DNA from 2 places in the Enterococcus sp. S86.2 genome. Region 2 is predicted to be linked to the other one. Evidence: predicted binding sites of a transcription regulator. Region 2 holds the regulator's gene; the other holds the start of a gene.

Region 1 (12,649 bases), 250 kb from region 2:
AATTATTTTTAGCATCTTTTTTGTCTTTACTACCACGAATCGTGGCGATGACTTCATCTAAAATCGACAATGCTTTCATTAAACCATCAACGATATGCTGACGTTTTTGCGCTTTATCTAACTCAAACCGACTCCGTTTTATCACAACATCTTTTCGATGTTTGACATAGCTTTGCAAAATTGTGACTAATCCAACTTGTTTTGGCCGCATCTCATCAATAGCAACCATATTAAAGTTGTAGTTAATTTGCAGTTCCGTATTTTTAAACAGATAATTTAAAATACCCTCGGCGTTGGCATCTTTTTTCAATTCTACAACAATTCGCAACCCAGTTCTATCTGTTTCATCCCGAACCTCAGCAATTCCGTCAATTTTTTTTGCCAAACGAATTTCATCGATTTTCTTCACCAAGGTAGCTTTATTCACTTCATAAGGAATTTCATTCACAACGATCTGCTCTTTATTCCCTTTGATTTTTTCAATCTCCGTTTGAGAGCGGACAATCACTTTGCCTTTTCCAGTTTCATAAGCTTTTTTCAGTTCTGCTTTACCTTGTAAAATTCCGCCAGTAGGAAAATCTGGACCCGGAATAAATTCCATTAATTTATCCAAACTAGCATTAGGATGGTCAATGAGATAAATCGTACCGTTAATTACTTCAGCTAAATTGTGTGTTGGAATTTCGGTGGCATAACCAGCAGAAATCCCAGTTGAACCATTCACCAAAAGGTTAGGAAATTTTGCTGGTAAAACAGTCGGTTCTTTTTCAGTATCATCAAAATTCCAAACCATATCAACTGTTTCTTTTTCAATATCTTTTAGCATTTCACCACTTAATTGTGATAAGCGCGCTTCTGTATAACGCATTGCCGCAGGAGGATCACCATCCATACTCCCGTTGTTACCGTGCATTTCAATTAAAATGGCTCGTAGTTTCCAGTCTTGACTCATCCGAACCATGGCTTCGTAAATACTACTGTCACCATGGGGGTGGTAATTCCCCATGATATTGCCGACAGACTTCGCTGACTTACGAAAGGCTTTTTCGTAAGTATTACCATCTTTGTTCATAGCATATAAAATCCGGCGTTGTACCGGTTTTAAACCGTCTCTGATATCTGGTAATGCACGTTCTTGAATAATATATTTTGAATAGCGGCCAAAGCGGTCGCCCATGACTTCCTCAAGTGTTAATTCTTGAATATTATGATTGTGTTCCACTTTGCCACCTCCTATTCTTCAAATAAACTGATTTCTGCAAAATTATCTTTGGCACCATCTGCATTTTTTGCATGTGCTTTTTCTTCATCAAAAATTTCACTACTAGATACTTCTTCATCTGCTTTTTTTTCTAAAATACTGCCATCTTCTTCTAAAGAAAATTGAACGTGGCTTTCAATCCACTTACGTCTTGGTTCAACTTTATCCCCCATTAACGTGGTAACGCGACGTTCAGCCTTGGCGGCGTCATCGATTCGCACACGAATTAACGTACGAGTTTCAGGATCCATGGTGGTTTCCCACAACTGCTCCGCATTCATCTCCCCTAACCCTTTGTAGCGTTGTAGCATATAGCCTTTACCAACTTGTTGAATGACTTGTTGTAATTCTTCATCTGTCCAAGCATATTCTGTCACTGCCTTTTTGCCAACACCTTTTGAAACTTTATAAAGTGGTGGTAACGCAATATAAACTTTTCCTGCTTCAATTAACGGTTTCATATAGCGATAAAAGAAGGTTAGCAGCAACACTTGAATGTGGGCGCCATCTGTATCCGCATCGGTCATGATAATAACTTTGTCGTAATTGCAATCTTCAATAGAAAACTCTGGCCCTACACCAGCACCAATTGTATAAATCATAGTGTTAATTTCTTCGTTTTTCAAAATATCTTGTAGTTTCGCCTTTTCGGTATTAATTACTTTTCCCCGCAACGGTAAAATTGCTTGAAATTTGCGATCTCGTCCTTGTTTTGCCGAACCACCGGCAGAGTCTCCTTCGACTAAATACAATTCATTTTTCTTTGGATTTCGCGATTGAGCTGGCGTTAGTTTACCCGAAAGTAAAGATTCACCTTTTTTACGCTTTTTACCGGTACGACTTTCTTCTCTAGCCTTACGAGCTGCTTCACGAGCCTCACGAGCTTTAATCGCTTTACGGACCAGCATTTGACTCATTTCGCTATTTTCTTGTAAGTAAAACCCAAGCTGTTCGCCTAAGACACCATCCACTGCATTTCGAGCGCTTGGTGTGCCTAGTTTTTCTTTTGTTTGTCCTTCAAATTGTAACAAGTTTTCTGGCACTCGAATGGAAAGTACCGCCGCTAACCCTTCACGAAAGTCACTACCTTCTAGGTTACGATCTTTTTCTTTTAATAAACTTACTTTACGAGCATATTCATTAAAAGCTTTCGTTAAAGAAGCCTTCATACCAGCTTCGTGAGTTCCGCCGTCTTTGGTGCGGACATTATTAACAAAGGATAAAATATTTTCTGAGTAGCCGTCGTTATATTGCATCGCGATTTCTACTTCAATACCATCTTTTTCCCCATTAAAATAAATTACTGGTGTCAGGGTATCTTTTTCTTCATTGAGGTAATCAACAAATTCTTTGATTCCTTCTTCAAAATGAAAAACTTCTGAAACAGGTTCTTCTCCCCGAAGATCCGTCAATGTAATTTTGACCCCACGTAATAAAAAGGCAGATTCTCGCAGGCGTTCAGCCAATGTCTCATAAGAAAATTTTATTGTTGAAAAAATGCTATCATCCGGTAAGAAAGTGACAGTAGTCCCGTTTTTCTTTTTTGTTTTCCCGATTTTTTTCAACGTTCCTTGGGGTTTACCGCCGTCTTTAAATTTTTCTTCATAAGCTACACCATCTCTGACGATGGTTACGGTAAGCCATTTTGATAAAGCATTCACAACACTGGCCCCTACACCATGAAGACCACCAGAAGTTTTATAACCGCCTTGACCAAATTTACCGCCAGCATGTAACACAGTAAAAATAACTTCTACAGTTGGAATACCAGAAGCGTGCATTCCCACAGGCATGCCGCGTCCATTATCGCTAACAGTAATACTATTGTCTTGATTAAGAGTAACATCTATTTCATTACCAAAACCAGATAAAGCCTCATCGACAGAATTGTCGACAATTTCGTAAACTAAATGATGTAATCCACGACTATCCGTCGAACCGATATACATTCCTGGTCGTTTTCTGACAGCCTCAAGTCCTTCCAAGACTTGAATGGAGGCGTCATTATACTCAGTTGTTTTTTTTGCCAAAGCAAACGCTCCTTTGATAAAAGTAATGGGACAAGCCCTGTTATACTACACTATTTTAGCGCAATTCAAAAGCGCTCCTTCTATCTTACTCTAAAAAACCTGTGAAAAAAAGTATTAAATAGGCAAGAGTACAGGAGACGTTCAAACCGCAAAGAAAAACACAAACATACGTTCTTGTTTTATTTTAAAGAAAAATACGTATAAATGCAATCACAACTCAAAATAAAGCTTATTTTACTTAAACGTCAAATTTTTACGTATCCGTTATACAGTCAAAGTCACGCCTTTTCAGACAAAAAAGCTAAGCAAACTTTTTGTAACTGCTCTTTTAGCCTCAAGTTTGCTTAGTGATTTTTTTATTAAAAATATTATGCGCCCATTTTGTTTAACTCAATTTTGATACAACGATTCATAATTACATCATCTCGTTTTGCTTCATGCAGCATTTCCCAAGCTTGCTCATTTTCTAAACCAAGTTGCGCCCAGTAAACCTTGGCATCTGTCTTTAAAAAGTCTGCAGCTACGTCTGGCAAAAACTCGCTGCGACGGAAGATATCCACAATGTCAATTTTTTCAGGAACACTGGCTAAATCAGAATAAACTTTTTCACCTAAAATTTCACTACCAGCATGTTGTGGATTCACCGGAATAATTCGATAACCGTAGTTTTGTAGTAGCCGTGCGATTTGAAAACTGGTACGATCTTCCTTTGGACTCAAGCCAACTACCGCAATCGTTTTTGCTTCTTTTAAAATTTGAAAAATTTTTTCTTGACTAGGATTTTGAAACATACTACCACTCCTTTAGAAGTTTAATTATCAACCACCTAGACTATATCCTATTGAAGAAATATTGGCAAAGAGTTGTTCCTGCATTTCTTTCATGCTAAAATTACGCTAGTTTGAAGAATTGAGGTTATTTATGAAAGTAATTATTTTAATGATAATCGCCTATTTATTAGGATCTATTCCTTCTGGTGTTTGGATTGGGAAACTATTTTACAAAAAAGATATTCGCCAGTTCGGCAGCGGTAATACTGGTACTACTAATACATTTCGTGTTTTAGGAAAGCCAGCTGGAACTGTCGTTTTACTGATGGATATTTTGAAGGGAACTTTAGCCACACTATTGCCAAGCTTATTTCATGTAACAAATATTAACCCGTTATGGTTTGGCGTTTGCGCAATTTTAGGGCATACCTTCCCGATTTTTGCCGGCTTTAAAGGTGGCAAGGCGGTCGCGACCAGTGCTGGGATGTTATTAGGCTATAGCCCTATCTTTTTTATCTACTCCGCGACAATTTTTGTTGTTTGCCTCTTTATCACAAGTATGGTGAGCTTAACAAGTATGATTGCAGCCGTTCTAATTACCCTATCAACTGTTATTTTGCCGCTAGTCTGGCCACAAATTTTACCACAACACAACTGGCTGTTAACAATTATTGCAACTGGTCTGACACTTTTCATTTTTTATCGACACCGCGACAACATCAAACGGATTAAAGATGGCAGTGAAAGTCGGATTCCTTTTGGTTTAAACAGTAAAAAAAATAGATAGTGTAAACTCACCCCTTTTTACCTCGAATAAGAGAAGTTTTTTTTAACTCGTTTTTTCTGTCAGCAATAAGGCGAAATTTTCCTAAATCGTTTTTCAAATTTTTCGATATTTTGACTTATTGCCGCCAAGAGCTAGTGGATGAAGCCAGACAGCACAAAGGAGTCAAATCAATTTTTTTCTTTAAAAAATTCGTACTCTCTTCACAGTTTAAAAAGACCTCTAAAAGTCTTAAGACTTTTAGAGGTCTTTTATTAGCTATTTAACGGTAATTGCATATTTTGTAGCAAATTTTTCGCGACCAGCTAATTGTTGAATGCCTAGTTTTTCAACTAGTTCGCCAGTTGCGTCTGTCGTATCAGCAATCCCACACCACGGTTCAATACATACAAAAGGTGACTCAGTTGGATAAGGTGACCAAACACCCACATAGGGCATATCTTTATAACTTAAAGTAACACTATGGGGTGATTTTTCACTACAAATAGAAATCGCATTTAATCCTTTTGTCTCAAAAATAACTGCATCATTTTTGAACATATCATGGGTTAAGGCTAAATTCGTATTGGTTTGTCCCAAAGTCCGTTGTTCCAAATTGATATAATTGCCGTCAAGAGGCAAGCTTAACCGCGATTTACGAGGTGAAAAGGCTAAATAATAATCCTCAAAACTTAATCCTTCTTCTAAGGGAACATTAAAGGCCGGATGCCCCCCAATTGAAAAGAACATTTCTTCTTCGTCCAAGTTTTCCACTTCATATTTTACTGTTAGACCATCGCCACCTAGTTCATAGCGAATAATCAGTTCAAAATCAAAAGGAAAAACTGCCTTAGTTTCAGCCGTAGCAGTTAAAACAAAGCTAGCGGCATCCCCGGTCTCTTCTAAAAGTTCAAAGTCCATATTGCGCGCAAAACCATGCTTTGGCAGCTGATATGTTTTATCTTTATAACGATAGCTATCTTCTTTTAAAGCACCTACAATTGGAAATAAAACCGGCGCATGTTTTCCCCAATATTTCGGATCTGCTTGCCAAATATATTCCAATCCGTTTGTTTTGCTAACTAAACTTTGTAATTCTGCCCCGTGTAAGGCAATTTGGGCTTTTAGTTGATCATTTTCAATTGTGACCGTCATTTACGGCACCTCCTAATTTAACATTTCCTTTTTGCTACCAGACACTTCATTATAATCCTAGTGACTGTGTTTATCCAATTCTTCTTTGAAGCGTTTATTTAAAACGCGCAAATACGTTCCCTTCATACCTAAAGAACGTGACTCAATAATCCCAGCAGATTCTAGTTTTCGTAGGGCATTGACAATCACCGAACGGGTAATGCCAATTTCATCGGCAATACTAGAAGCAGTTAAGCGTCCTTCATCCCCTTGCAAAGCGGCAAAAATCGCTTGGACCGCTTTCAATTCACTATAAGAAAGTGTACTAATCGCCATTTGAACAGCCGTTGCACTTCTGACGTCTGCTTCAATATCACGAGATTTTTGATATAAGAATTGCATTCCGACTACGGTAGCGCCATATTCAGCTAAAACCAAGTCATCTTCGTTAAAAGCTGCATCCATCCGGGCTAAAATAATAGTTCCCAAACGTTCTCCCGCACCAAAAATTGGGACAACGGTAGTTAAGCCATTGGGATATTTTTCCCGTTGTTCAACAGGAAATGCCGTCATATCAGAAGAGATTGGAATATTTGCTTCGGTTTTCGTTAAATGATCTACCATATCGGTATAGATTTGTGGAAATTGTTTTTCTTCAAACATATTTTTGACGCGGTCATTGTTGACATCGTGTTTTTCATTAAAGCCCAACAAGACACCCTCACTACTGATAATATAGGCGTTGCTATCTAAAATATCCCCTAAAATTAGCGCCATATTGTTATAAGGTAGATCCAAAGTCATATCAAACGTATTTTTTTGTTGTAATAATTGGTTGATACGGCGAGTTTTATCTAATAAAGTTGTCATCTTTTTCATTTTCCTTCCTGTAATTACAAAATGTAACGGCTTAAATCTTGATTTTCAACAATAGCGTCGAGTTTTTCTTCTACATAAGCTGCAGTAATGGTGATCTCACCCATTTGCATATCTGGTGCTTCAAATAATAGATCTTCCAACAATTTTTCCAAAATCGTATGCAGACGTCTAGCCCCGATATTATCGGTATCTCGGTTGACATCAAAAGCAATTGTTGCAATTTTTTCAATGGCTTCTTTAGTAAAGATCACTTTAATATTCTCGGTTTTAAGTAATGCGATATATTGCTTAACCAAAGAATTATTCGGTTCAGTTAAAATCTTAACAAAATCAGCAGCAGTCAAGTCATCCAATTCAACTCGAATTGGGAAACGCCCTTGCAATTCTGGTATCAAATCACTAGGTTTTGCCACATGGAAGGCACCAGAGGCAATAAATAAAATATGATCGGTCTGAATAGTTCCATACTTAGTATTCACTTGTGACCCTTCTACGATTGGTAAAATATCTCGTTGGACGCCTTCTCTTGAAACTTCGCCGGACTGTTGGGAACGTGAGGTGATTTTATCAAATTCATCAATAAAGATGATCCCATTTGCTTGGGCAAGTCTAATGGCTTCACTGTGAATGTCTGCGTCATTGACTAGTTTAGCAGATTCTTCTTGAACTAAAAGCTCCCGTGCTTCTTTAACAGTTACCGTTCGTTCAACTTTCTTTTGCGGTTTTAAAGCATCAAGTGTTTCGTTTAAATCAATTCCCATTTGTTCTAAACCGTTATTCATCATTGGGCCTTTGGTCTTTGGCTCGTCAATTTCAATTGTAACTTCACGATCATCTAAAACACCGCGCTCTAATTGCTCAAAGATTGCTTGTCGATTGGTTTTGATTTCCTCAGTCAACTCTTCTTTTGGTTCTTCTTGTTGCGTATTAAAAATGTTCATCATCTGCTCATAAGGATTGCTCGATTTTTTCTGTTCTTTTTTAATACCAGGAACCAAAACTTTGACCAACCGACGATTGGCTTTTTTCACGGCACGAGTATAAACACGGCTGTATTGTTCTTTTTTAACAATTTGAATGGCACTTTCGACTAAATCGCGCACCATTGATTCAACATCGCGGCCAACATAGCCGACTTCCGTGAATTTAGTAGCTTCCACCTTAATAAAAGGAGCTTGAACAATTTTTGCCAACCGACGTGCAATCTCAGTTTTACCGACACCTGTTGGACCAATTAGCAAAATGTTTTTGGGTGTCACATCTTGTTGCATTTCTTCGTCTAATTGCAAGCGACGATAACGATTGCGTAAAGCCACAGCAACTGCTTTTTTTGCATCTTGTTGTCCTACGATATATTGATCTAATTCCGCCACGATTTGGCGGGGTGATTTTGTCATTTCATTCATAAAAAATCCCTCACTACATTTCTTCCACAATAATATTGTGGTTGGTAAAAATACAAATATCTGCGGCGATATTTAGTGCGTTTTCTGCGATTTCTTTTGCTGTCATTTCATCGGTATTGTATTTTTTCATCGCTCTTGCCGCAGCTAGTGCATAATTACCACCAGAGCCGATTGCCAAAATACCATCATCAGGTGTAATAACTTCCCCTGTCCCAGAAACTAACAACATTTCTTCTTTATTCATTACAATTAACATCGCTTCTAATTTTTGCATGGCTTGTTGTGTCCGCCACTCTTGGGCTAATTCAACAGCAGCACGTTGTAAGTTGCCATTATATTCATTTAATTTTGCTTCAAATTTTTCTTCCAAAGTAAACGCATCAGCTACGCTGCCGGCAAAGCCAACAACAACTTCACCGTTATATATACGGCGAACCTTACGGGCTGTGCCCTTCATAACTACTTGTTCTCCCATTGTGACTTGACCGTCACCGGCCATAGCAAATTGGCCATCTTTTTCCACTGCACAAATTGTGGTGGAATGAAATTGTGATTCCATCTTGTTCCTCCTAAATTGTGAAATAGCTTATTCATGCGCCCGCGGATGAAATTTACGATAATTATTTTGTAAACTCTCCTTTGTGACGTGGGCATATATTTGGGTTGACGATAAATTAGCGTGTCCGAGTAATTCTTGAACCGTTCGCATATCCGCACCATTATTTAATAGATGGGTAGCAAATGTGTGGCGTAACATGTGGGGATGAATTTTACTATCTAAACTGCTTTTTTTGATCAGTTGACTAAAAACGTATTCAATGCCGCGACTTGTAATCGGAGTTCCTCTTTGATTTACAAAAATAAAAGCATGATCCGCCACTTTTTCCATTAGACGCGGTCTGGCTAGGGTTAAATATTCTCGCAATGCTACTTGGGCATAAGTGCCAAAAGGAACATAACGATCTTTATTGCCCTTACCATGAATTAATAAAACCTCTCCTTGCCAATCAACGGCAGCCAAGGTTAAATTAGCACACTCACTAACCCGTAAGCCTGCGCCATACATAATTTCTAATAAGGCACGGTTGCGAATTTCTAAAGGTTTATCCCCTTGTGCGGCTTGAAAGAGCGCTGCCATTTCATTTTCATAAAAAAACCGTGGTAACTTACTATTTTGTTTCTTCAAATGAATATAGGCAAAGGGATTTTCTTCAATAACTTCTTGTTTTAGCAGATATTGATAAAAAGAACGCAGACTGGCAATTTTACGACTAATCGAATTTCGACTGTACGTTTTTTCATTTAAAAAACTAAGGTAAACCCGCACATCCCGATGATCAATCTTCAAAAAATCACTATCGCCACTTTCTTTTAAAAACTCACGAAAATCTTGCAAGTCTTCTTGGTAGGCCGCTGTCGTTAATTGCGAATACCCCCGTTCAAATTGCAAGTAGCGTAAAAATTCTTGTGGCCAGTCAAAAGCTGTCATTTTACACCTCACTTCTGTCCGCAATTAATGTAGCATACAACGAATTAAAAAACAAACAAATTGTCAGAATTTAAACAATATTTCCTTCTTTCGTCACAATTTACACAATATTGTCATACTTTTTTCACGACAAAATAAAGCTTAATAAGCTTAACACGGCAAGAATTTCACCGAATCAAAATTTGCTAGCCTAACATTTAGATGTCAGATCAGCATCTTACAAATTAACAAAACTTTCATATTTTTTCAATCTTATTTTTATTTCTATTAGACTTTCGCTCTATTGACTAAAGACACTCAGAAATTTATTAAGCCATCTTCTAACTTAACAAAAGAAAATAAGCAGTAAAAAACCGCCAACAAATGTTGACGGCCTAGTGTAGTTTTAGACTAAATTATTCTGAAACTACTTTTGCTGGAGTATTCAAGTGACTTAGGGCTCTCGTTGCCAATGTTTGATAGCGTAATTTTTTATCGCGAATACGCTCTGGCAATTCTGGCAATAATCCAAAATTAGCATTCATCGGCTGGAAGTGTTTGCCTTCTGCATGGGTAATGTAGTAAGCCATCGAACCCATAACTGTTTCTTTTGGCATGGTTTGTACTGCTTGTCCCAACGCTAATAACGCAGCGTTACGCCCAGCTAACAAACCGCTAGCCGCACTTTCTACATACCCTTCTACGCCGGTCATTTGACCAGCAAAAAATAAATCATCCCGTTTAACTGACTGATAAGTTGGCCGTAATAATTCTGGTGAATTCATAAAACTATTGCGGTGCATGACACCATAGCGAACAAATTCAGCATTTTCTAAACCTGGAATCATTTGGAAAACTCGCTTTTGCTCGCCCCATTTTAAATGAGTTTGAAAACCAACGATATTATACAACGATGCCGCAGCATTATCTTGTCGTAATTGAATCACGGCATAGGGACGTTTGCCGGTTTTAGGATCCTCTAGTCCCACTGGTTTCATCGGACCAAAAAGCATCGTTTTTTCACCACGAGCAGCCATAACTTCAATTGGCATACAACCTTCGAAGTATTTCTCTTTTTCAAAAGTTTTTAACGGCGCAACTTCAGCTGTAATCAAGGCTTCGCGAAAAGCGTCAAATTCTTCTTTGTTCATTGGACAATTGAGATAAGCCGCTTCTCCTTTATCATAACGAGATTTCAGATACACTTTATCCATATCGATGGTACTTTTATCAATAATTGGTGCTGCAGCATCGTAAAAATAAAAACCGTCAGAGCCATTAAATGCTTTAATGGCTTCTGCTAATTTAGAAGAAGTCAAAGGACCGGTCGCAATCACGGTAACTCCGCTTGGAATTTCCGTGATTTCTTCTGAAATAACGGTCACATTTGGATGGTTTTTCACTTTTTTTGTGACAGTAGCGGAAAAAGAATCACGATCCACTGCCAAAGCACCCCCGGCTGGAACTGCCGTTTCGTCAGCCGATTGAATAATTACTGAGTTTAACCGCCGCATTTCTTCTTTTAAAACGCCAACTGCATTGGCCAAACTATTTCCTCTTAAGGAATTAGAACATACCAATTCTGCAAAATCTGAAGTACGATGGGCTTCTGTTGATTTTTCTGGACGCATTTCATATAGACGTACTAAAACCCCTGCTTCAGCAATTTGCCAAGCTGCTTCACTACCGGCTAGGCCGGCACCAATTACATTTACAAATTCAGTCATTTTATTCTTCCGTTCTTATATTTTTAACAAAAAAAGTGCCACACTAAGCGAATTTTTAGCAGTGATTGGATACGGGTAAAAAAGTGCGCCACTTATTTTTGTATTACTTATTTTTGGACGTTTTCTTCATAGTCGCCATTAATACAAACGACTTGTTTGCCACCTTTAACTTTTTTCTCAACTAAATATTGACCACATTTTGGACAATCGCGCCCAACTGGTTTATCCCAAGAAGTAAAGTCACAATCTGGATAACGAGAGCAGCCATAGAATAAGCGATTTTTCTTAGACTTTCTTTCGATAACTTGTCCTTTGTGACAAACCGGACAAATAACGCCGATTTCTTTTACAATCGGTTTGGTGTTGCGGCAATCAGGGAAATTGCTACACGCATAAAACTTACCATAACGCCCCAGTTTAATCACCATTGGATGCCCACAAACGTCACAGTCAAAGCCAGCGGGTTCATCTTTGATTTGAATTTTTTCAATTTTTTCTTCTGCATTTGTCAACTCAGTTTCAAATGGCTTATAAAAACGATCCACGACCTTAACCCAGTTTTCTTTGCCATCTTCTACTTTATCCAAGTCTGTTTCCATTTCAGCCGTAAAGTTAACATCCACGATTTGTGGGAAGAAATCTTCAATTAAGGAGTTGACAATTTCGCCTAATTCCGTTGGTTCAAAGCGTTTTTGCTGTAATTTTACATAGTAACGACGTTGAATCGTCTCAATTGTTGGGGCGTATGTTGAAGGACGTCCTACGCCTTTTTCTTCCAACGTACGAATTAAAGTAGCTTCACTAAAGCGTGCTGGTGGCTGCGTAAAATGTTGTTTTGGTTCAATATCAATTGCTTTTACAACATCACCTACAACTAATTCTGGCAAGATGTTTTCTTTTTCTTCTTTACCATCATCGGTACCTTCGACATAAACTTGCATAAAACCTTTAAACTTAATCTTAGAACCGTTGGCAATGAAGATCACACCATTTTGCTCTAAAGTGACTTTCATTGTATCTAAAACAGCTGGTGTCATTTGACTTGCAACAAAACGAGACCAAATCAACGTATAAAGTTTTAATTGATCTTTATCTAAATATTGCTTCATTTCCTCTGGTGTTCGTGTCACGCTGGTTGGACGAACTGCCTCGTGGGCATCTTGCGCGCCTTGCGCGTTTTTTACTTTTTTGTGACTATGAGAAGAATATTC
Region 2 (12,649 bases):
GCTTCATCATATACTTTTGTATCTAAAGTATCCGGAACAAAGCCAGTACCAATCCCTTGAATTTTGTGCGGTCCTGGTTTGCCACCTTCTAACACAGCTGATTCTGCTGGCTCAACGCCGTAAATTTTAATTTCTGGATAAACGCGGCGCAATTCATGTCCTGCTCCAGTAATCGTACCACCAGTACCAATACCAGCAACGAATGCATCTAAACCACCAACGCCAAACGCATCAACAATTTCTTTACCGGTTGTTTTTTCATGAATTTCTGGATTGGCAGGATTTTCAAATTGCAATGGTAAAAAGTAGCCGTTTTCTTTTGCTTCTTTTTCAGCTCGCTTGATAGAACCCGTAATTCCTTCTGAACCCGGTGTCAAAATTAATTTTGCACCATAAGCTTGCATTAATTTGCGTCTTTCAACGCTCATGGTATCCGGCATAACTAAAATGACATTATAGCCTTTTGCGGCACCAACCATCGCTAAACCAATCCCAGTATTTCCAGAAGTGGGTTCAATAATTGTCCCGCCAGGTTTTAAATTTCCTTGTGCTTCAGCCTTTTCGATCATACTTTGAGCAATACGATCTTTCACGCTACTACCTGGATTGAAAAATTCTAATTTTACATACAATTCAGCATCATCACTCGAAACCAAATGATTCAGTTTCACAATGGGAGTCTGACCAATTAAATCCAAAACAGATTGATAAATTTCACTCATGCTACTTCCTCCTTGTATTAGCTGAAAAAACAGCTGTACTTATTAGTATAATAGCGAAATTATCACCATTGTGCGAATAATTTGTCTTAAAAAAAACTATTCCTACAATCAGAATTCAAAAATTCATTACGAAAATGATTTTTGTAAAGATTGAAGAAATAGTCAAAATTTATCATCTATTTTATGTTTAGACGTTGAGTTGTTGGCCAACCATGATAGTATCACTTGATAGACCGTTATTTGCCATCAATTGCTCTACTGTTGTACCGTACGTTGCGGCAATATCCCAAAGTGTATCACCAGAAACAACGGTGTACACATTTCCTGTCGTTTGACTTTGAGAGGCTGCTACTGTGTTTTCAGCAGTAGATTCAGTATTTGTGTTTGTTTGTGTTGTATAACTTGTTTGAACATAACCAGAAGCTGGCGTATCATATTGGGTCAAATTATAAGCAGCAATTAGATAATTCAATTTTTGATTATACGTAGGATCAGTGGCATATCGTCCAGTTAGATAAGCGGTCGCATCTAGATAGCTTGCAGTGTTACTCTTCCAAGCACCGGCATAATGAGCTGTTCCAGTAGCGAAACTTGTGCTGCGTAACACGTAAGCGTGATCAGCTAAAGATTCCCAATATGAATTATACTGACGGAAAGGTTCATTCATCGTTACCCATTGGCCGTTCAAATATTCTTGCGTTGGAAAAGTTACGGATTGGCCATTATAAGCACCTTTTACACCAAACAAATTATAATACGGCGCCTGTGCAAGAACAGATGAACCATTTCCACTTTCTAGTACTGCCTGCGCAATCATAACAGAGGCATATAAATCGTTCTCCTGGGCAATTTGAGAAGCTGCTGCCCCAATTTGATTAATCAAATTGGCCGTATTGTCAATTCCTTGATTCTCCAATTGAGCTGCCTGGGCACTCTGAGCAGGCATAAGTGCCATCACTCCAGGAGTACACGCTAACCCCACGCCAACTAGTGACATGGCTTTTTTACCAGTGAATTTATACTGAAAGGTGACTTGCTTTTTTTGATGTCTTTCACTACGGGTACGATACTCTGACATTTTCTTCCTCCTGAAAAAACTTATATAAAATTAAGATAATTATAAAGATAACTAAGTATATGTATTATAGCTTGAATTTTTTGGCTAATCAAATGTTTCCCCCTTTGTAACAAATATTTAATATACGCAACATTAAAAAGTTTTCTTAACGTCTTTTCTGACAATCTGCCTAATTTTACCAAAAAACAAAAAGACTCTTTATAAACTGCTACAAAAAAGCAATTTACAAGAGTCTTTTAATGATTAATTACAAGGAATTATAAACATTAACGACATTTTCAACAGTGAAGCCAAATTCACTAAGCACTTTTTCACCAGGAGCAGAAGCACCAAAATGATTAATTGCAACTACTTTTCCGGCAAAACCAGTGTATCTTTCCCAACCAAACGGAGAAGCAGCTTCAATCGCCACACGATTTTGTACCGCTTGAGGTAAGACACTTTCTTTATATTCGGCACTTTGAGCTTCAAATAAATCAAAACTTGGCAGTGATACAACCGAAACATCTTTCCCAGCCTTCTGCAATTCAGCTTGAGATTTTACAGCTAAATCAACTTCAGAACCAGTTGCAATCAAGATGCCTTCAGGTGTTTCACCTTGTTGCGGTGAAACAACATAGCCACCTTTAGCCACATTTTCATCTGCATTTTCTTTTGTACCAGGTAAAACAGGTAAGTTTTGGCGACTTAAAACTAAAACAGTTGGTTTATTTGTTGTTGTCATAGCAATTTTCCAAGCTGCTCTTGTTTCATTTCCGTCAGCCGGACGAATAACTTGAACATTTGGTATGCAACGCACACTTGCTAATTGTTCAATTGGTTCATGAGTTGGTCCATCTTCACCAACAGCCACTGAGTCATGGGTTAAAACATATACAACAGGTGCATTTTGAATCGCTGATAAACGCAATGCCGGACGTAAATAATCCGTAAAGACAAAGAATGTTCCACCATAGACACGGGTACCACCATGTAATTGGATACCGTTCATAGCAGCTGCCATAGCAAATTCTCTAACACCAAACCAGATATTCCGTCCTTCGTATTGACCCGGTTCAAAATCTTTTTCTGCAGCTACCATCGTATTATTCGAAGATGATAAGTCTGCCGAACCACCCCACAGACTTGGAACTGCTTTAGATAAGGCTTGAATCATTTCTTTACTTGATACACGACTTGCTTGAGCGGTGCCTTCTTCATAGACAGGTAATTTGTCATCCCAATCAGCTGGAAGTTCGCCGGCAAATGCTGCTTTAAATTGTGCCGCTAGTTCTGGATAGGCTTGGGTATATTCGGTGAAAACTTTATCCCAGGCATCTTCAGCTTTTTGTCCCCGATCGTTGATCGTTTCTTTAAAGCGTGCCGCTGCTTGTGCTGGCACGGTAAAATCTGGATATTCCCAACCATAAGCTTTCTTAGCCGCAGCAATTCCTTCTACTCCCAATGGGGCACCATGAACTTTATTCGTACCTTCATTTGGTGCACCAAAGCCAATAATTGTTTTCACTTCAATTAATGATGGTTGATCCACGTTTTCTTTTGCTTTTTCTATGGCTGCTGAAATTTCTGCTAAATCATTACCATCTTTAACTAAAATATGTTGCCAACCATAGGCTTCAAAGCGCTTGCCAACATTTTCTGTGAAGGCTTTTGAAGTCGGTCCATCTAAAGAAATATCATTTGAATCATACAAAACAACGAGTTTGCCTAATTTCATGTGACCAGCCATAGAAGCAGCTTCTTGTGAGACACCTTCCATTAAGTCGCCATCACCACAAAGTGCATACGTGTAATGATCAACAACATTGAAATTATCACGATTATAAGTCGCTGCTAAATGCGCTTCGCTCATTGCCATTCCGACTGCCATGGCAATCCCTTGACCTAAAGGACCAGTTGTTGCTTCTACACCATCAGTATGATTTACTTCTGGATGCCCAGGTGTTTTGCTATCCCATTGACGGAAATTTTTCAAATCATCAATTGTGACGTTATATCCTGCACAATGTAATAAACTGTAAAGTAAAGCCGACCCATGTCCGGCAGATAAAACAAAACGATCACGGTCTGCCCAGTTACGAGAAGTTGCTGGGTTAATTTTCAAATGTTTTGTCCAAAGAGCGTAAGCCATTGGCGCTGCCCCCATTGGTAAGCCTGGGTGACCAGAATTTGCGGATTGAATCGCTTCAATACTTAATGTACGTAAGGTGTTAACGCTCAATTCATCGATTTTATCAAACAATTGTGCTTCCTCCTGTTTTTAGGTTTTTTTTACCTTTATTATTTACATCCCTATTGTATAGGATTATTACCGGAAAAGCAATTAAATATCAATCTCGATTGTGTAAACCTTTTTCTTTTTGAATTTGTTTTAATTTATCTGGCGTTACGTCGTTTCCTTTAGGATCAACAACCTTCATGCCTTCAATATGATGCCGCATACCGGAGCGGAAAGCTTTTAGATACTCTTCGCGTAAATTTTTTTGTTCCCGTGTTTCTGCATCAGTTAGACCAGCTTCTTTTTTCTTTTTTGCTAGCGCATTAATTCGTGCTAATTTTTCTTCTGATAGCATTTTAAAATCCCCTTTTTATTATGAACGTTAAATTCTTTGAGTGACGCATATCTTTCCTTATCTTAGCTAAAAAAAAGCCTGGTGACAACTACAAACTCAAAGCGAACATCTGTTTGATTTGTTTTATACTTTATGCTAAACTAAAATTATTAAAGAAAGAAGGTGCAGTATGGCTAAACGCACAGAAAATCGCCAAATTGAAATTTTAAAATTTATTCACGATCGCGTCTCGCAAAAAGGTTATCCTCCTACTGTGCGAGAAATTGGTGAAGCAGTCGCTTTGTCTTCCACATCAACTGTTCACGGTCATCTTTCCCGTTTAGAAAAGAAAGGCTTAATTTTACGTGATCCTACCAAACCACGGGCAATTGAATTAACCGAATTGGGCCTTGAAAAAATCGGCGCTCAGCCGGAGACAATTCCGATGCTTGGGGTTGTAACAGCCGGCGAACCAATTTTAGCAGTAGAAGAAGCATCGGATTTCTTTCCCATTCCACCTCATTTATTAAACGACAGTGGTTCTTTGTTCATGTTAACGATCCGCGGTGAAAGTATGATTAATGCTGGCATTTTGGATGGTGATCAAGTTATTGTTCGGAAACAAGCTGCCGCAAGTAATGGTGATATTGTGATTGCCATGACTGACGAAGACGAAGCTACTTGTAAAAGGTTTTTCAAAGAACGTGACTATATTAGACTCCAACCAGAAAATGATTATATGGAGCCTATCATTTTGCCAAATGTTAAAATTTTAGGTTTGGTAGTTGGACTTTATCGGGATTTACTCTAGAACGAATAATAAATCTTCGAATTTTTCGAGGATTTATTTTTTTACTTTACAAACCGAACATACTTTCGTATAATCAACATACAAACATTTGTTCGTATATTTTAATTGAGGTGAAAAGGATGAATACAATTCGCAATATTTCTTTAATCGTTTTAGGTTTAATCGTCAGCTTTGTCATTAGTCATTATGGTGTTGCTCTAGCCGCTTTGATTTTTGTTCCCCCTTTTTTAGTCTGGTTTGCCTTATGGGACGAAAAAAAATATCGTCAAAGTATTCGTAAATTTTATCCTTACAATCAAAAACCACGGGATACCTATCATCAATACAAATAATTTTTAGTAATTATTACAATGGGTTACTTTGACCAATAATTTTTAAGGTTTGACAGATTAGTCTTGAGACTTTTGTGTCAAATCTTTTTTATTTGTTTTATACGTAGAGTATTTACAATTGAGCTGCTATTCCAATCCATATTTACCCTAATGACTGCCACTATCTTTTTTAAACTTTTATAATTCAAATGAAAATTTAAGCGCTTACTATTTTAAAGTCGGATTATTTCCCTTATTTAAAAAACGGCAGTATATTGGTTTTGAGGTAAAAATTTTCATTCTATTAAATAGCATTAAGGAGGAATTTTATTATGACAAGTTATGAACCTAGAAATCCCGAAAAAGATGAACTGCTTTCGCCGGAAAACAGCGTTTTTGTACTAATTGATTATCAGCCTACACAAGTAAACTCCATCAATTCAATGGATCGCCATGAATTAGTTGAAAGTATTGTAAATTTAACAGCTTTGATGCGGGCTTATAATGTCCCTACTATTGTTTCAACGGTCAACGTAGCAACCGGACGTAACAAAGATACTATTCCCCAATTAAAAGAACTAGTAGCTGATTTGCCAAGCTATGACAGAACCTCCATTAACGCATGGGAAGATCGCGAATTTAATGACGCCATTAAAGCAACGGGTAAAAAGAAAATTATTATTGCCGCATTGTGGACAGAGGCTTGCTTAACTTTTCCAACCTTGGATGCTTTAAAAGAAGGCTATGAAGTCTATGCTGTCGCAGACGCAGTTGGTGGAACAAGCAAAATTGCCCATGAAATGGCACTTCATCGTGTTGAACAAGCTGGTGCTAAAATGACCTCCTTTGCGCAACTTGCTTGCGAATTACAACGAGATTGGAATAGAAGCAATACTGCAGCAAAATTTGTGAAAGCCATGCAAGACAAAGGAATTTTCTTAAAATTAGAATAGTAAAAAAGGAGTAATTTTCATGTTAGATATTCAAGGTTCGCTAAAAAATTTGTCCTGGACAGTAGAACATCACTTTTTGCATATAAAAAATCAGCATCCTTTCATGCGTGCTTGGGCCGTTCAATTTGAATTAGCGTATACTGATTTTCGCGTGATTCAATTAGCGTTGCAATTAGCAGAAAATCAAATGGCGCTCTTAAAGACTTTTACAGCACAATATGATGCAGTCTATCAATATGAAATGGCTTTTGCCAGTGGTGGCTTAGAAGGTTTCAACGAAAAATTCACTTCTATCGCAGATTACGACAAAGCACAAAAAGCTTTACTTACCACCATTGATGAAATCATGCAACTTCAACCTGACGATGCCAATGATTTAATTTAGGAGCGATGAAAATGAAAGTAGTAAATGATATTGTCTATGATATGGGAAATGATTTAAAGTTGGATACCTACGCTCCAACTGGTGATTCCAAAGCTGTTTTACTCTTGATCCACGGGGGCGGTTGGTTTCGTGGCGATAAGGAAAAAGAAAATTTTCTGGCTGAAAAGTTTGTGGAAAATGACTTTTTTGTAGTTGCTCCAAACTATCGCCTTGCACCTGCTCACCTTTATCCTAGCGCTTTGACGGATATTTTCAATGTCTATGCTTGGGTTAAAAACAATGCTGACTTAAAAAATAAGCTAGTTTTTGCTTTAGGTGCTTCAGCCGGTGGAAATTTGGCAGTTGAACTGGCCTTACAAAAAGGAATTCCCGCTGCTTCTTGGTCAGGGATTATTGATTTATATGATTGGGTGACAAAACACCCCGAAGTGAAAGCAGTTATGAATAAAGAACAACACTTCGATGAACACGAAAGTCGCGAAATCGACCAAGATGGCAGTAATGATCAATTCTATAAATGGTTCATTTTAAACTACGTTAGAAATGATTTAAATTTGTTAAAAGCGGCTACGCCCTTAACACGAATTACAGCTAACAGCGGTCCTGTATTTTTAGCTAATTCGTTGCATGAACTCGTGCCGATCAGCGGTGTTTTAAAATTACAACAAGGACTCGCCACAGTTGGTGTTGAAAGTTGTGTTAAACTAATTGCTGGCACCATTCATGGTGAGGGGTACTGGGAGAAAACACTGAATCTTACATTAGCTTTCTTTAACGAACAGCTAGGAAAATAAATAACTCTAAATTTTTACGGCCTTAAAATATTGGGTAATACCAATATTTTAAGGCCGTTTTACTTTAATTATTTGCGATAAAAGGTTTTTATATAGCAATATCTGCTTTATTACTATATTCCAAGGTTTAAGTTAAAAAACTGCTACCTACTTTTACTTTAAAATTCGCAGTTTCTATTTTTCATTAACCACATAGTCATACTTCTTTAAATGCTTGAATTTTTTGTCGTTCTATAAAGGTCTTCGTTTTGGTTAAAAAGAAGTATGTCTGGATGCATATAGGTTTATTTGGTAGTAATGCGCAAGCTTAGTAATGGCAGTTTAACCAGCCATAGATGATAAATACAAAACAACGAGTAAAAATGCAATTTCTAGTCCAACATGAGGATAAAAGCACCTAAATATAACGGTATAAAAATTAGCTACCACCTTAAAAAATACAGGTCTCTAATTTGCCCACTCTTCCCTTCTTTTTCTTGCCCTCCTGCTAATAGCAGGAGGACATTTAGAAAATACGTAACAAAGCAAGCGCCAAAACTGTTTCTTGTATTTTGAAAAATCCCTCGTAAATTTTTAATCGCAAAAAAATCGTACCATCTTAATCAGAGAGTACGACTTTTTCTTATTTGTTATAAATTTTTGGACCTTTACGCATATTTTTGCGATCATTTTTTGGTGCTTGCATTTCTTTTACACGGCCGCCGCCTTGTTTTTTCTTAATTAATTCCATCATTTTTTCTTTTGTATTCATGATTTTCTCCTCAATTTGCCTTTAACAATCATTAATTTCAGGCGCAGACTTTGTTAAGCTACCAACTTCAAATCAAGCTGCTTAGCCTGCGACTTTTGATTATACAAGATGCAACTCTTGAAAGCAAATACTGCATTTTTATGAGAAGGTTAACTTTTCCATCCGGTCAAAGGCTGATTTTAAAATAGATACCGGTTGATTTGCGGCAATTCGAACCTGGTCTTTGCCAGTTGTTTCACCAAAAGCGACCCCTGGTACCAATAAAACATGACATTCTGCTAATACTTTTTTAACAAAAGTTAAAGAGTCCAAATTTGTTTTAGAGATATCTAAATAAGCATACAAACTTCCTGAAACTTCCCCCATGCTAAGAAAATTAATTTTGGCGACCCGCTTTTCAATATAGCGCAACCTATCGTAAACAAGACTGGCAACTTCGCTAAAGAGCTCTTCCCAATTCTCTAAAGCAAAAACACCGGCTGCTTGTGAAATGGAAGGTGCTGTAAAAGTTACGAATTCACTGACATTTCGGCAGGCATCAATAATCTGCTCTGGGGCAATCATAAAACCAATTCGCCACCCCGTCATTGCAAAAGTTTTAGAAAAACTGTTAAAGGTTATAGTATTTTGCGGTGCGTAACTCATCATTGGGGTGAAATTTTCATTAAAACAATAAGCTTCATAAACCTCATCTGAAAAAATATACAAGTTATTTGCAATTGCTAGGTCAGCAATTTTTTGCATTGTTTCTTTTGTAAAAACTGCTCCCGTTGGATTATTAGGGGAGTTAATAATAATAATTTTCGTTTTATCGGTGATCTTTTCTGCTAATTTTTCAACATCTAATTGATAGTTTTCTGATGGATTGGTTGCTACAAATACCGGTATACCTTGACAAGCAAGGACTTGCTCTTTATAAGGGGTAAAGTAAGGTTCATGAATAATCACTTCATCACCTTTATCAACTAAGGCCATTAAGGCTAAATACATACCATGCATCGCACCCACTGTTGCCCGTACTTCATTTTCACTAATTGTCATGTGATAACGTTTTTTGTAATAGCGACAAACAGCACCGAGAAATGTCTTCGTCCCATCTGGCGCTGTATATTTTGTCTCACCATTTTTGGCAGCAGCAAAAGCTGCTGCGATGATTGACTCATTCGTGGTTACATCTAGATCACCAATCGAAAGATCAATTAAATCTGGCGTATCTTTTGCCAAAACAGCAATTTCCATTAGCAAACTATTTTGTTGCTGATATTTTTGATTGATTTGCATTCTATTGGTCAAACTAATCCCTCCTCGCCCATTTTATCTCGTAGTAATTATTTTCTTATTTTAAACAGTAGACCGTAGTTTGCAATCAATTCAAACTCTGATTGAAATCCAAGCTTGTTGCAGACAGTTTTGATGCGATAACGGACTGTATTGGGATGAATAAATAGCGTGTCGGCTGTTTTTTGAATATCACCATTTGCGGCAAAAAAAATGAGTACAGTTTGAAATACCTCTATCCCAAAATCTGCTTGTAGTTCAGCCATTAATTTGTCAACAAGCTTTGTAATCCCAGTATTTAGTTTCATTTTGCCAATCAATGCTAAAATGCCTAAATCATCGTAGTGAAAAATTTTGCCAAATTGATTATTAGATTCTAAAGCCAACAAGGATTCTTCAAATAATTGTGCTAAATCTTTGTTTTGTTCTTGGTTGCTGCTACAGCCGCCGATAAGATCGGACTTAAAACCAGGCGGAAAAGTTAGCTCCAAGGTTGTTAGAACAAAAAGTTTATTTTTCCACCGCGTTAAAAATGCAGCTTGGGGAATATCACGTTTAAATTGATCATACTCCCGTAAAGAAAAGACGGCTTGATCTTGTTTTTCAACCAAATATGCTCGACTCTGAGGCTTTAAAACAAGGGATAGCTGTTGATATAAAGACGCAAAATTGTGTTCGTCACCATTTAATAACTGTTGAAAGCTATGTTCTAAATAATTTAAATAGTCCGCTTGATGAATACTGTTTTTAATTTTAAAAATCAAATTTTCTAAGTAATCCGCTTCTTCCGTCAATAAAAACAAGGGGAAATTTTTTTCATTGCAGTAATTAAGGACCGCTAGGGGAATATCCTTAAAGTAAACATTTTGAATGGCTAAAGAACTCACTTTATCTTGTAATAATTGTTGAATGGTTGGTAACAGTTGCTCTGGATTGTCTTTCATGAACAACAGGCTGGATACAACAATGGAACAAGGTTCAAAATACGGCTGTTCCTTATTTTTCATTAAATCAAATTCGTGATCTAAAATCCCCACATCCATTATCGGATTCTTCAGCCCATTAAAACCAGCACACAAAACAAATCCCTTTGGATCAATAGTGTCCAATAGACCCGTGACAGTCAAACCCATCTTTACACCTCCATCATAAATGAAAAACACGCAAGCATTTTTATTAGCTCTACAAAAAATATATCTTAATTTTGGAAATATTACAAAAAAACCTCTTACATTTATCGCTTACAATGAAAGAAGTAAAGGAGTTGTTTCCATGAATAAAGTTACAGTTTTAAATGAAAATGATTTACGAAAAATTTTAACAATGGAAGAAACTATCGCCGCAGTTGAAGAGGCCTATAAACAAAAAGAGTTAAACAAAGCCTTCGTTCTTCCGATGATATTCCATGAATTTGAAGCTGGTGTTGCGGATATGGATATCAAAGCTGGTGTTATGCCCGAACTTGAGCGTTACGGTTTAAAAGTCGTCTCTTGGTTTAAAGATAATCCCGCCAAAAACTTACCGGCTTTATTTGGTACTACCCTCTTATTTGATAGTAAAACAGGAGCACCTTGCAGCTTGTTGGATGCTGAATATATCACGGGCATGCGCACCGGTGCCGCAGGGGCCATTGGTGCAAAATATTTAGCTAAAAAAATGGCCAAAACATTGCTAATTATTGGTTCGGGCCAACAAGCCTTTTTTCAGATTGCTGCATATTTGACAGTTTTTGACAGTATATCGGATATTTTTATTTTTGATCCCTTAGATGCAAACAAAGCAAATGCGTTTGTAACAAATTTGGCGACACCTTTAGAAAGTTTGTTAGCCAAAAATCCAACCAAAAAAGTTTCGCTAAAAAATACGAATGTTAGCGCTGTGACAGATCTTGCGCAAACATTAGAAAAATCAGATTTAGTGGCAACGGTAACCCCTGCCACTACGCCAATTATAAAGGCAAAATGGGTAAAAAAAGGAACACACTTTAGTTGTATTGGCGCTGACATCAGCGGTAAAGAAGAAATTGATCCGCAGATTTTTAAAGATGCTATCATCATCGTTGATGATTTACAACAAGCAATAACTGTTGGTGAAACTGAACGTCCGATCAAAGAAGGAGTTATAAAAAAAGCTGACATTAGCGGTGAAATTGGCGCCCTTATTACAGGAAAAGTTGCAGGTCGTACTGCAGATGATGCCATTACGATTTTTGATTCGACAGGAATTGCACTCCAAGATCTAGCTGTTTCAAATTTAGCACTAAAAATAGCTACTAAAGAAAATATTGGCCAAACTGTCTTTTTATAGTTTTTTACAAACACGCGGGAACAGTCATAAATTAAGGAGGAAAAAAATGAATATCAAACCCTTTAAAGTAGAAATGTGGATGAACGAACACGAAGACAAAGCTATTTACAACACTGGTGAAACCTGTGTCGACTCAATTAGTATCAATGATTTATTCGAATTAGCTGGACTGGATAAAGAAAAAACTTTAAATGATCTTTTAAAAAAACGTCTCACCTATGGCCATATTTTTGGCAATTCAACTTTTAAACAGGGAATCACGAAGCTCTATCAAAATATTACGCCAGATCAAGTTGTTACCACCCATGGTGCAATCGGTGCAAATCATCTTGTCTTATATTCTTTAGTAAATCCCGAAGATGAAGTTGTGGCTATCCTCCCTACCTATCAGCAATTATATTCAATACCGGAATCATTTGGTGCCACGGTTAAAATGTATGCACTAAAAAAAGAAAATAACTTTTTACCAGACTTAGCGGAAGTGAAAAAATTAGTTTCGGATAAAACTAAAGTTATCGTCATTAACAATCCCAACAATCCTTCAGGCGCTTTAATGTCAGCAGATATTTTAAATGGCATCGTTGCTCTTGCCAAAGAAGTTGACGCCTACATTTTGTGTGATGAGACATACCGCGGCTTGACACAAACTGATGAAGTGAGTCCTTCTATTGTTGATTTATACGAAAAAGGAATTAGCACAAGTAGCA

Evidence for each region. The regulator LexA, encoded in region 2, represses DNA repair genes until DNA is damaged. The targets are predictions, from matches to a motif close to CNAACANNTGTTNG.
Region 1: parE (DNA topoisomerase IV subunit B) is a predicted target of LexA. The motif match lies at 3,453-3,466, and genes of this name have one in related genera.

What each region holds. Positions count from the first base shown of each region.
Region 1 is NZ_CM206813.1:1,748,068-1,760,716, forward strand. It holds gene parC (DNA topoisomerase IV subunit A) at 1-1,222, opposite strand, end outside; gene parE (DNA topoisomerase IV subunit B) at 1,234-3,291, opposite strand; gene AC6R0T_RS08130 (CoA-binding protein) at 3,660-4,082, opposite strand; gene plsY (glycerol-3-phosphate 1-O-acyltransferase PlsY) at 4,213-4,848, shown strand; gene AC6R0T_RS08140 (aldose 1-epimerase family protein) at 5,104-5,979, opposite strand; gene codY (GTP-sensing pleiotropic transcriptional regulator CodY) at 6,037-6,828, opposite strand; gene hslU (ATP-dependent protease ATPase subunit HslU) at 6,852-8,243, opposite strand; gene hslV (ATP-dependent protease subunit HslV) at 8,257-8,802, opposite strand; gene xerC (tyrosine recombinase XerC) at 8,830-9,732, opposite strand; gene trmFO (methylenetetrahydrofolate--tRNA-(uracil(54)-C(5))-methyltransferase (FADH(2)-oxidizing) TrmFO) at 10,128-11,438, opposite strand; gene topA (type I DNA topoisomerase) at 11,546-12,649, opposite strand, start outside.
Region 2 is NZ_CM206813.1:1,496,091-1,508,739, forward strand. It holds gene cysK (cysteine synthase A) at 1-722, opposite strand, end outside; gene AC6R0T_RS07050 (glucosaminidase domain-containing protein) at 910-1,800, opposite strand; gene tkt (transketolase) at 2,048-4,042, opposite strand; gene AC6R0T_RS07060 (DUF896 family protein) at 4,131-4,373, opposite strand; gene lexA (transcriptional repressor LexA) at 4,543-5,163, shown strand; gene AC6R0T_RS07070 (hypothetical protein) at 5,283-5,495, shown strand; gene AC6R0T_RS07075 (hydrolase) at 5,807-6,427, shown strand; gene AC6R0T_RS07080 (hypothetical protein) at 6,447-6,812, shown strand; gene AC6R0T_RS07085 (alpha/beta hydrolase) at 6,824-7,606, shown strand; gene AC6R0T_RS07090 (hypothetical protein) at 8,229-8,357, opposite strand; gene AC6R0T_RS07095 (aminotransferase class I/II-fold pyridoxal phosphate-dependent enzyme) at 8,496-9,638, opposite strand; gene AC6R0T_RS07100 (helix-turn-helix domain-containing protein) at 9,686-10,768, opposite strand; gene AC6R0T_RS07105 (ornithine cyclodeaminase family protein) at 10,908-11,942, shown strand; gene AC6R0T_RS07110 (aminotransferase) at 11,989-12,649, shown strand, end outside.